2 regions of the Synechococcus sp. PCC 7336 genome follow, and region 2 is predicted to be linked to the other one. Evidence: predicted binding sites of a transcription regulator. Region 2 holds the regulator's gene; the other holds the start of a gene.
The links. Region 2 encodes NtcA, which controls nitrogen genes in cyanobacteria. Its sites were predicted from a motif close to GTANCNNNNGNTAC; they were not measured.

Region 1: SYN7336_RS22510 (circularly permuted type 2 ATP-grasp protein) is a predicted target of NtcA. The motif match lies at 4,170-4,183, and genes of this name have one in related genera.

What each region holds. Positions count from the first base shown of each region.
Region 1 covers NZ_CM001776.1:4,748,338-4,753,965, forward strand. The annotation lists gene SYN7336_RS22495 (saccharopine dehydrogenase-like oxidoreductase) at 1-542, opposite strand, end outside; gene SYN7336_RS32535 (transglutaminase family protein) at 645-1,196, opposite strand; partial or broken gene SYN7336_RS32540 (transglutaminase N-terminal domain-containing protein) at 1,284-1,517, opposite strand; gene SYN7336_RS22505 (alpha-E domain-containing protein) at 1,604-2,560, opposite strand; gene SYN7336_RS22510 (circularly permuted type 2 ATP-grasp protein) at 2,618-4,054, opposite strand; gene SYN7336_RS27345 (hypothetical protein) at 4,444-4,773, opposite strand; gene SYN7336_RS22520 (Ppx/GppA phosphatase family protein) at 5,140-5,628, shown strand, end outside.
Region 2 covers NZ_CM001776.1:3,992,704-3,998,331, reverse strand. The annotation lists gene SYN7336_RS26755 (hypothetical protein) at 1-190, opposite strand, end outside; gene hemB (porphobilinogen synthase) at 469-1,443, opposite strand; gene rsmI (16S rRNA (cytidine(1402)-2'-O)-methyltransferase) at 1,505-2,374, opposite strand; gene ntcA (global nitrogen regulator NtcA) at 2,756-3,442, shown strand; gene SYN7336_RS31205 (hypothetical protein) at 3,509-3,715, opposite strand; gene gap (type I glyceraldehyde-3-phosphate dehydrogenase) at 3,851-4,870, shown strand; gene atpD (F0F1 ATP synthase subunit beta) at 5,182-5,628, shown strand, end outside.

The DNA of each region.
Region 1 (5,628 bases), 760 kb from region 2:
ATGGTGGCGCGATATTGGTCCCAATTGGCAATGCCGACGCCAAATTCGATCTCCACTGAGAGGATTTCGACATAGCTTTGGGCGGCGATCGCCGCTGCAGCCGTCAGCAGGCCGGGGGTCGCTCCCGCTCCCGCGATATAGGTGATTTCTGCCTGCTGCAATGCTTTGGAGCGCTCTAGCACCATTGCCATCGCCGACGTGCGCTTGAGGGCATCGGCGACAACCCCTTTGTAGCCGGAGGCGATGATGCGATCGATGACTGACGGGATGAAGTGATTGGGCAGGTTGGGCAAGGCAAGGAAAATGGCATCGATCCGATCGCCGCGATCGCTGAGAATTTGGTCGATGGCGCGATCGCACAACTGACCGTCGGGGTGCAGAGCGCAGCCGGCAAAGTCAGCAGCAAGGGGAGCAATTCCTGCGGGGTTAAACACATATCCCGATCGATCCAAAATCGCTACCGCCCGCATCCCTTGCTTGTACTGCACGAGATCCAGCATCGAGCGACCCAAACCGCCTGCGCCAAAAATAGCCAATCTCACAATCGATACCCCGCAATGTCATTCGACTCTTTGGGTGTCAATTTTACTCCTGCCCTTCACCCCTCACAATGGGCAGGGGCGATCGGCATCTGTCGCCAGTACTCATACCCTCGAAATCGAGATTTGCGTGTGCAGGGTAGAGGACAGTAATTGCCGATCGCCCCTCAGACCCGAAGCGGGATTGACTGCACCAGAAACTGGCGCAGTATATTTAGGCAAGGCAGAAGCAGCCACAGCAATATGGCGATCGCAAACCGCCAAACCATGCGTGGGATCGTATCCGCGCCATCCGGCCCCTGGCAGATAAACTTCAACCCAGGCATGTAAATCTCCGTCATCGAGATCGAGATCGCCTTCTTGGTAGCCACTAATAAACCGAGTGGCCAAACCAGCAGCTCGACAAATATCCATAAACAGAACGGCAAAATCGCGACAGGAACCTTGCTTTTTTTTCCACGTCAGCCCAGCAGGCCAAGGTTGTCCAGTTTCTCGAGTAATATAATCGCAATTTGCATAAATCTTTTGGTTGATGCTTGCGAGAAAACTCAGCACATCTTCTCGTGCTTCATGTACGAGATCTCGAGCTAACTCTAAGACAGAAGCATCGGGCATGGGGCTATAAGGTTGCAAGTAAGCCTGCAGTTGCTTCAGCATAGAACTTGGATAATCAAAGGGTATTGTTGTTGCCCAAGGTTCTACAAGGTAATCAAATGGATTGGTTTCCAGAGTTTCTACTTTAGCAAGAACCTGTAAGGCGAGTTGCTTGGTTGATCGATCGAACCAAATTTTAGTTAAGTTATTTCCATCGAGATCGATGAATTCCGAGCATCCTTGGGGCTGAGGAGCGATCGACAAGGAAAAATCGTGTAGTCTTTGCCAACTATCAGAGCGGGGGCGCAGTCGGATGAGGTGTGGGCTTAAGCTGACAGATTGGCTATAGGTGTAAGAGGTTTGATGACTAATTTGGTACAACATTGAATGGAGGCGAACAGATCGAAGAGAATATGAAGAATAAGTTCTACCAATAGAATTGGCTGTATTTTTGCAATCATAATCTTGACTTAACTTAGAACTTTATTCTCCACAGTCAGAAAGGTGGTATAGATCCGATCGCCTACACTATTGATTTCACTTTGCATCTCATCTAAAAACTCATGCAAACCAGATTCAATCACATCGTCTACTGTAGTATATCCCAAGCGAGCACATAATTTGCCTAGAGATCTTTCTGCTCGGTTGCACCAAGTTCCGATGGGAGTATCTGTGATTGCATGCAGGCATTGTTCGGATTGATGGAGACAGAAATAGATCGAGCGCGGAAACTGGCGATTGAGAACCAAAAACTCTACAACACTACTGGGAATAATGCGATGTTGGAATTTTCGGTACATTTCGTAAGCACTCGCTGATTTCAGCAATGAAATCCACTGAATTCGATCTAAAGGTGTACCCACCCATTCGACAGAAGGGAGCAAAAGAAAGTACTTAACATCTAGAAGTCGAGTGGTTTTATCTGCCCGTTCTAGAAATCTTCCCATTTGTCCGAACTGCCACCCTTCATTATGAGCCATGGTTGCATCCATGACCCCAGCAAAACTGTGGCTGGCCAACTTGACTTGACTTAAAAAGCTCGGCAGATCGTCCAAGGGTTGCTCTGGCGCTGCTTCTTTGACCATGAGGTAAAACGAGTTGACTTCCTCCCACATTTCGGAGGAAATGGTCTCGCGACACGAGCGAGCATTCTCTCTAGCTCCTTTTAAACAGGAGATGATTGAATTGGGATAGTCCTCATCAAAGGTTAAGAAGCGGATGACATTGCGAGCATTAGCTTCTTCGTAGTATTTGTTAAAGTGTTCTACATCTCCTGTGATAGAGACTAAAGGATCCCATTGATGATCGATATCTGATGGCAAATCGAGCATCAGGTTGAGGTTTACATCCACAAAACGGGATACATTCTCAGCTCGCTCTATATAACGGTTTAACCAGAAAATCGAATCGGCTACTCTACTTAACATTGGTTTTGCATTGTTGATTGTTTGATGTTCTGCTGTCGATCGTTATACTTTCTATCCCTAGTGAGTGAGTACCCAAGTATCTTTACTGCCGCCACCCTGGGAAGAATTGACAACAAGAGAGCCTTTTTTAAGGGCAACGCGGGTTAATCCCCCTGGGTGAACGTAAACTTCGTTGCCGCGATTGAGAACGTACGGCCGCAGATCGACGTGCCGTCCCTCGACCACACCCTCAATTAATGTGGGAACTCTGGATAAACTGAGTGTCGGCTGGGCAATGTAGTTGCGCGGACTAGCAATAATCTTTTGGGCAAATTCTGCCCTTTGTGCTTCTGTTGCTTGCGTTCCGATTAGCATGCCATACCCTCCGGCTTCATTGGCTGCTTTCACAACCAGTCGATCTAAGTTTTTGAGCACGTGGTCTCTATCTTTGTCCTGCCAGCAAAGATAGGTAGGGACGTTGTCTAAGATCGGTTCTTCTCCCAAGTAATAGCGAATCATCTCGGGAACGTAAGCATAAATCACTTTATCATCCGCCACTCCTGTGCCTGGCGCATTCGCGATCGCCACTCGGCCTTGTCGGAACACCTCCATTAAACCGGGAACCCCTAACAGAGAGTCCGATCGAAATACCTTGGGGTCTAAAAATTCATCGTCAACTCTGCGGTAGATGACATCAACTCGGCGCAAACCTTGGGTGGTCAGCATCTGCACGTAACCATCCACTACCACTAAATCTCTTCCTTCCACCAGCTCTATTCCCATTTGCTGTGCGAGGAAAGAATGTTCGTAGTAGGCTGAATTATAAATTCCGGGCGTCAAAACCACCACGGCAGGATCGGGTAAGTGGGCAGGAGCCAATCCCAATAAGGTCTCTAGTAAATAGCTGGGATATTCATCAATTGCTTGAATTGCCATAGTTTGAAAAATTTCGGGAAAGGTGCTTTTCATCACCCGGCGATTCTCTAATACATAGGAAATTCCCGAGGGCACTCTGAGATTATCTTCCAAAACATACCAACGCCCATCACTATCTCGCACTAGGTCAGTTCCGACAATATGACACCACGTATCGCTAGGAGGTTTAATACCAACACAAGGCTGGCAAAAACCAGAAGCCGTACGGATCGGCTCAGCCGGTATTTTCCCATCTTGGACGATCTTCTGCTCGTCGTAAATGTCACTTAGAAAAAGATTGAGGGCTTTAATTCGCTGTTGCAGCCCCCCCTCTAGCCACTGCCATTCTTGGGCGGAAATAATGCGTGGAATAATATCGAATGGAAAAACCTTTTCGACACCGCGATTGTCGCCATAGACATTAAAAGTGACACCCATTTTAAGTAGGGCAATCTCCGCTGTTTTTCGCTGCCGCTCCAAGCGATCGACACCTAACTTCTGCATCCACTCAATTAAAGATTTTGCTTGAGGTCGTGCTACACCTTTGGCAACAAATAGTTCATCATAAAAATCTTCTGGATCGTATTCTCTTAACCACATAATTTCATCTCTACACGGTATCAGTCATAGTGCGATGGAGAACTGAACCCTATTCCCATGGTTGTCTAGCGACTGACTTGGTTTGCACAGTTACATGCCTGCAGCTGGCAAAGCTGTAGCATACACTACAATTTAGCGCTCCTGCCCAATTTGATGGATTGCGAATTCCTAGGGCCTGTCATCAGTTAAGTCAGATAACCAAAGCAGCTCAATAAATGGCTCCGAGGAAGTTACGAGCGGTTTTATCGTAACGAGTCGCAGTCAATAGGCAAAGTATGGGCCATAAACGAGCTATGCAGAGCTAAAGAATCGTTGAAATTTATGGTGAGGTCTTAGCCCAGGAGGCAGCAATGAGAGAGGGGGACTGTGAGCCTTTACGTTCCTCTCGCCTATTCCTCTTCATCTGCGCGGTACGGGCCGACTGTATCCTCGCGGTAGGTCTGGGTGTTGTACTTTTTCATGGCCCTGAAGTTATAGACGTGAGGGGGAGTCCGATCCCTGCCTCGATTCGCACGAACAGTCTGCCGGGGCCGATTCGCCTCCGTTTCAGTGTCCGTTTCAGTGGGAGAACTAGCGGCCTCCGAAGTACGGCTGCTGGGTGGGTCCGAAGGAGCAGAGTTTTGAGCGATCGCCGGCATGCCGAGTAGCAATGAGAGCACTCCAATCGTGGCGATCGCAACACAGAGAATTCGCGACAGATATCTTAGAAGACCTTTCATCATTCAGCCTGAGTAAGTGATATGCAATTCTGTCTCCAACATAACGAGCAAAAATCCCATTTTTCTAGAACTTAGCAATTTTTATTCAACTATTTCTGAAAAAACAAGTATTTGGCAAAAATCCTGACTGGACTATGGCTAGAATGGGAGGGGAAATTTTCTTAAAGAGTAAACAATGGCAGCTAAAATCGTCATTTTTTATCTCTTGAGCTTGATTCCATTTGCGATCGCAGAATCGGTTTGGCCTCGGGAGATTGGGTTCGACTCAGTCATAGCGTTGCTCCGATACCCGACATTTGCGTATCTTGGCCCGCGCTCCACATAGCACGGTAAGATTCACTCAATTCCATCACAACACCATTCGCTATGGTTACCGACACGAGCTTGGTTAGCTTGCCGACATTGACGACTCTCACCATTCAAGAGCAGCGGGTGATGGCGGCGATCGATGTGGGCACCAACTCCATCCATACCCTCATCGTTAAAGTCGATCCCGCGATTCCCAGCTTTATGACGATTGCCAAAGACAAGGCCACCATCAGACTGGGGGAAACAGACCCAGAAACGGGATGCCTGACCCCAGAAGCTATGCAACGGGGATTTGACGCCCTAGAGCGATCTCGAGCATTAGCCCAGTCTTATCGAGCTGAGGCGATCGTGGCGGTGGCCACCAGTGCCGTTCGGGAGGCCCCCAACGGTCACGTCTTTCTAGAACGAGTGCTGCGGGAGCTGGGCATCGAGATCGACCTGATCTCCGGTCGAGAAGAAGCTCGACGCATTTATTTGGGAGTCTTGTCTGCTGTTGCCTTAAACGATCGCCCCCACGTCATCATCGATATTGGTGGTGGCTCGACC
Region 2 (5,628 bases):
TCAAGTAGCACCGGCCGGCATTGCGGTACATAAATCGCCAGTTACGCTCGAATTCCGCACTATATCCATCGGCGCTCAGGATCGATTGGGGCTTGAGCTGTTGGAGGCGATCGCGGCGATCGATATCCACGGCTTTACCCATTTGCAACCAACAGGCAACATATGCCTTAACTCGTTCGGGGCTAGCCATGATGCCATAAGGATACTTCTACTTTGAGTGTAAGTAGGTCAATGCATACCTATCGCGATCGTGTCAAAGATTTTCCGAAACTTCACAGCGCTTAATGAGTCGCTCGATCGCTTCATAAATTGACAGAAGCTCTCAAGTTTTATACCGATATTCTCCCAACGTGGGTTCGACAAGGGACTGGACCCCATCCCCTAACCCCTTCCCCCAGAATTACGGCTGACGCCACGCTTCGCGAGGGGAGAGGGGTCGGGGGTGAGGGCAATTCAGAGCTCGGAACCTTACTGCAACAACAGCGCCACTTCCTTGGCAAAATACGTCAAAATCAGATCGGCACCCGCCCGTTTCATACTCAGCAGCGTTTCCAACATCACCTTTTTGCCATCAATCCAGCCCATTTGCTCGGCAGCTTTAATCATGGCGTACTCACCACTGACGTTATAGGCCGCCACTGGCAGATTGGTAGATTCTTTGATGCGATAAATGATGTCTAGATAAGCTAACGCAGGCTTCACCATCACCATATCTGCCCCCTCCATCTCGTCTAACTCCATTTCGCGCATGGCCTCGCGAGCATTGGCAGGGTCCATTTGGTAGGTCTTTTTATCGCCCGCCTTGGGAGCAGAACCCAAGGCATCGCGGAAGGGACCGTAATAGGCAGAAGCATACTTAGCCGAATAAGCCAGAATTGCAACGTCTTCAAACCCCTTTTCGTCCAGCGCTTCCCGCAATGCTCCAATCCGACCGTCCATCATGTCGGAGGGGGCGACAATATCGGTCCCCGCTTCTGCTTGACACAGTGCTTGCTCGACCAAGACCTCGACAGTTTCGTCGTTGAGAATGATGCCATCTCGAACGATGCCGTCATGACCGTCGCTGTTGTAGGGGTCGAGGGCCACGTCAGTGATGAGGGTAATGTTGGGGATAGCGGCTTTGATAGCTTTCAGCGCTTGAGGAATTAAGCCGTCGGGATTGAAGCTTTCGCTGCCGTAGGAATCTTTTTTCTCCTCGGGTACGGCAGGGAAGAGCGCGATCGCCCGAATGCCCAACTGATGCGCCTCTTGCACTTCTTTGACGAGCAGATCGAGGGTATAGCGATAAGACCCCGGCATAGAGGTAACTTCTTCGCGGGTGTTTTCCCCTTCCATCACAAACAAGGGATAAATCAGATCTTTAACAGACAGTTGAGTTTCCTGCACCATGTCGCGGATGGCAGCAGTGCGGCGCAGGCGGCGGGGGCGGTAGGTGAGATCCATAGCTGAGTCAAAGGGTTGTGGGGAAAGGGTTTTGTCAAGCCGATCGAAGGGCCTTTTTATCCTACTGCACGGGGGGATTGTCCGATTCGGTCCCCTCTAGCGCGAGGGATAGCCGGTATATAGCCCGCCGATCGCAGCCGGTCTGTTTGGCCACCTGACGGCTCGCCTGCGATCGCGATAGACCCTGCCCTATCAACTCCCGCAATTGCTCGCGCAAAGCAGATTCCGACGTATCCGCAGGCTTAGGCTGCGCGCCTGCCAAAACTAAGGTGAACTCACCCCGAGGCGATCGCTCGGCGAACTGTTCCAGCGCAGACGCCACCGTTCCCCGCCAAAATTCCTCGTAACGTTTCGTTAATTCGCGGGCCACCACAATGGGGCGATCGGGCTCCACATAGGCCAGTAAATCCTTCAGCGTGCGGGTCAAGCGGTGCGGGGCTTCATACAACACTATCGTGCGCCTCTCCTCCGCAAGCTCTTGCAGAATCGCGTCCCGCTGCTTGCGCGCAGTGGGGAGAAACCCTTCAAATGCAAATCGCTGTGCGGGCAAACCCGAGGCCACTAACGCCACAATCAGAGCGGTGGGACCGGGCACGGGCACGATCGCGATGCCAGCGGCAATACAGGCTTGCACCAACTCCACCCCCGGATCGGAGATACCGGGCATGCCAGCATCTGTCACCAGGGCGATCGCCTCTCCCGCCTGTAGCTTCGCGACTAATTCTGGCGTGCGGCGGGCAATGTTGTGGCGGTGGTAGCTCAGCAATGGGGTGGAAATGCCAAAGTATTTGAGCAAGCTACCGGAATGACGGGTATCTTCTGCTGCAATCGAGTCCACCTCGCGCAAAATATGTAAGGCGCGATCCGATACATCGCCGCGATTGCCAATCGGCGTTCCCACCAAATAGAGCGTGCCGGGTTCGACGGTCATTACAGACATCAACGATGAAACTCGCAAGGGTGTAGACAATTATGGACTCTATCCCGAGCAGCAATTCTGACCCAAATGGGCTTGCCGAGTCCAGGCAATTGGTGGCGATCGAGCTGTTATCGGTTTATCTTTGAGAAAAATGTGCACTAGGATACAAAACCTGACGGCGGATAGCCTCTAGTGTATGTAAAAAATTAAGGCTCCATCATGCAGATTGGCCAGCTTAACCTGCCGAATTGAGCGCGTTAGAGTTTTAACTGGATTGACAGCCAATTAAATAGAATGCGACAGATCTCTATCCAAAGCCAATATCGAGCACCAATCGGTCTACAGAATCAATTCGTCATTGAGAGTTAATACACCTGACTGAGGATAGAGATTATGATCCCATTGGATTCGGTAGCAGCCCCTGAAAGACCCCTATCCTCTGTTTTTAAGGAAATGGCAGGCACTCAGTATCCGCCAATGGTGGACACTTACGAGCGCGGCAAGACCATTTTCTTTCCGGGCGATCCGGCAGAACGAGTCTATTTTCTCCAGAAAGGGGCAGTTAAGCTCTCGCGGGTGTACGAATCGGGGGAAGAGATTACGGTAGCACTATTGCGGGAAAATAGTATTTTTGGGGTGCTTTCCCTGCTGACGGGACAACATTCCGATCGCTTTTACCATTCAGTGGCATTCACGACGGTCGAGTTACAGTCGCTGCCGATCGAGCAGGTACAAAAGGCGCTAGAAGATAATGCCGAATTGGCGATGTTACTGCTAAAAGGCTTGTCTTCTCGGATTTTGGAAACGGAGATGATGATCGAGACCTTAGCCCATCGAGATATGGGCTCTCGCTTGGTCAGTTTCTTGCTCATTCTCTGCCGCGACTTTGGCCTCCCCAGCAGCGATGGCGTCACCATCGACTTGCGTTTATCCCACCAAGAAATTGCCGAGGCGATCGGCTCGACGCGAGTCACCATTACGCGGTTATTGGGCGATTTGCGCAAACACAACTATATTTCTATTCACAAGAAAAAAATTACCGTTCGCGATCCGATTCAACTGGGCAAGCGATTTACCTAGAGGCTCGCAAAGGGGGCTCTAACGGCGATGCCTGCTTTGTATAAGTCGCCACTCAGTATATCCTCTCTACGTCCCATCTCTCCCTTGGAGATCGATCGCCAGCACGGACCCCACCAAACGCTTGCTCGGAGCGCGATCGCAATAGAATAGAATGATCCTCGTTGTTCGACTGACGTCCGGCGTTGCTCGACTGACGTCCGGCGTTGCTCGACTGACGTCCGGCAGGAATGAAAGGCGTCGGCGATCGTCACTCGGGTATAGACTCAGTAACATGGAGCTAAATCATAGATTCTGAGATCCAACATCAGAATCAGCTCGAATCTAAATTGAATCTATAGATGTCGTGACGATTGCGATATGATGTGCTAGTCAGCAACACCTGTTCGTAAAAACGCAAGGAAAGGGTCAGTGATTAAGGTAGCCATTAACGGATTTGGCCGCATCGGTCGTAACTTCTTACGATGCTGGTTGACGAGAGCAAACTCCGGCCTCGATATCGTTGCCATTAACGATACGGGGGATGCTAATACCAGCGCTCACCTGCTCAAATACGACTCTATCCTCGGTCCTCTCGAGGGCGTGAATGTCGAAGCCCGAGATGGCAAGCTACTCCTCGATGACAAAGCCATCACAGTGGTTTCCGATCGCAACCCCAACAACCTGCCCTGGAAAGCAATGGGCATCGATCTGGTAATCGAAGCCACTGGCGTCTTCCGCAACTACAAAGGCGCTGCCCGCCACGTCGAAGCCGGTGCCAAGAAAGTCATGATTACTGCTCCTGCCAAGGGGTCTGACGTTCCCACCTACGTTTATGGGGTCAACCAAAACGATTACGATCCCGTGGGAGACATTGTGGTGAGCAACGCGAGCTGCACCACCAACTGCCTTGCCCCCATCCTTAAGGTCATTCTGGAGAAATTCGGCGTGGTGCGGGGCATTATGACCACCACCCACAGCTACACGGGCGACCAGCGTCTGCTGGATAACACCCACCGCGATCTGCGCCGCGCCCGTGCCGCTGCCTTGAGCATTGTGCCCACCACCACTGGGGCAGCAACCGCTGTTGCACTCGTGCTGCCCGAGCTTAAGGGGAAGCTGGGGGGCTTGGCAGTCCGCGTTCCGACCCCCAATGTTTCCTTGGTCGATCTGGTCGTTCAAACCGAACAGAAGGTCATTGCCGAAGAAGTGAACGGTGCCCTCAAAGAAGCCTCTGAGAATGGTTTGGCCGGTATTTTGGGTTATTCGGAAGTTCCCTTGGTTTCGATCGACTACCGTCGGGCCCATTGCTCCTCTGTGGTGGACTCTCTCCTAACCACGGTTCTCGATGGCGATTTGGTCAAGCTGATGGCTTGGTACGACAACGAGTGGGGCTACTCCCAGCGCGTTGTAGACTTAGCCGAGCACATGTCCGCCAAGTGGCAAGGGTAATTTTTCAGCCTCTCTCTGACTGGGCGATCGCGGTTTACCGAGGTCACGGCCAAGTGATAGCCTAGTCAGCGGAAAATGGTGAGCAAAAGTGCTTAGCGTCGCACATCGAGTGACGGTGTCGCGATCGCAACCTCAAGCCGACTCAATTCAAGCCAACCCCTTCATTCAATTCTAGATTTCCTTCAATTCTAGATTTCCTTCAATTCTAGATTTCCTTCAATTCTAGATTTCCTTCAATTCTAGATTTCCTTCAATTCTAGATTTCATTCGACGATAGATACAGACATCGCTGCCAGGAGCTTATTGCGAGCATGGTCACAACAACTGCAACCAACATCGGCTACGTCACTCAGGTGATTGGCCCCGTTATCGATGCCGAATATCCCAACGGCAAACTACCCGAAATTTATAACGCCCTCAAAGTCGAAGCCACCAATGAAAGCGGCATTGAGGTAAAAGTCACGTTTGAAGTTCAGCAACTGCTGGGGGACAACCGCTGCCGAGCGGTGGCCATGTCTTCTACGGACGGTCTGGTACGCGGCATGGAAGTCATCGATACGGGCGCTCCCATCTCCGTGCCGGTGGGCCCCCCCACCTTGGGTCGCATCTTTAACGTCTTGGGCGAACCCGTAGACGAGGTGGGTCCGGTTGAGAATCAGGAAGCCATGCCCATCCACCGCGAGGCTCCCAAGTTCACCGAACTGTCCACCAAGCCAGAAATCTTCGAGACTGGCATTAAGGTTGTGGACCTGCTGGCT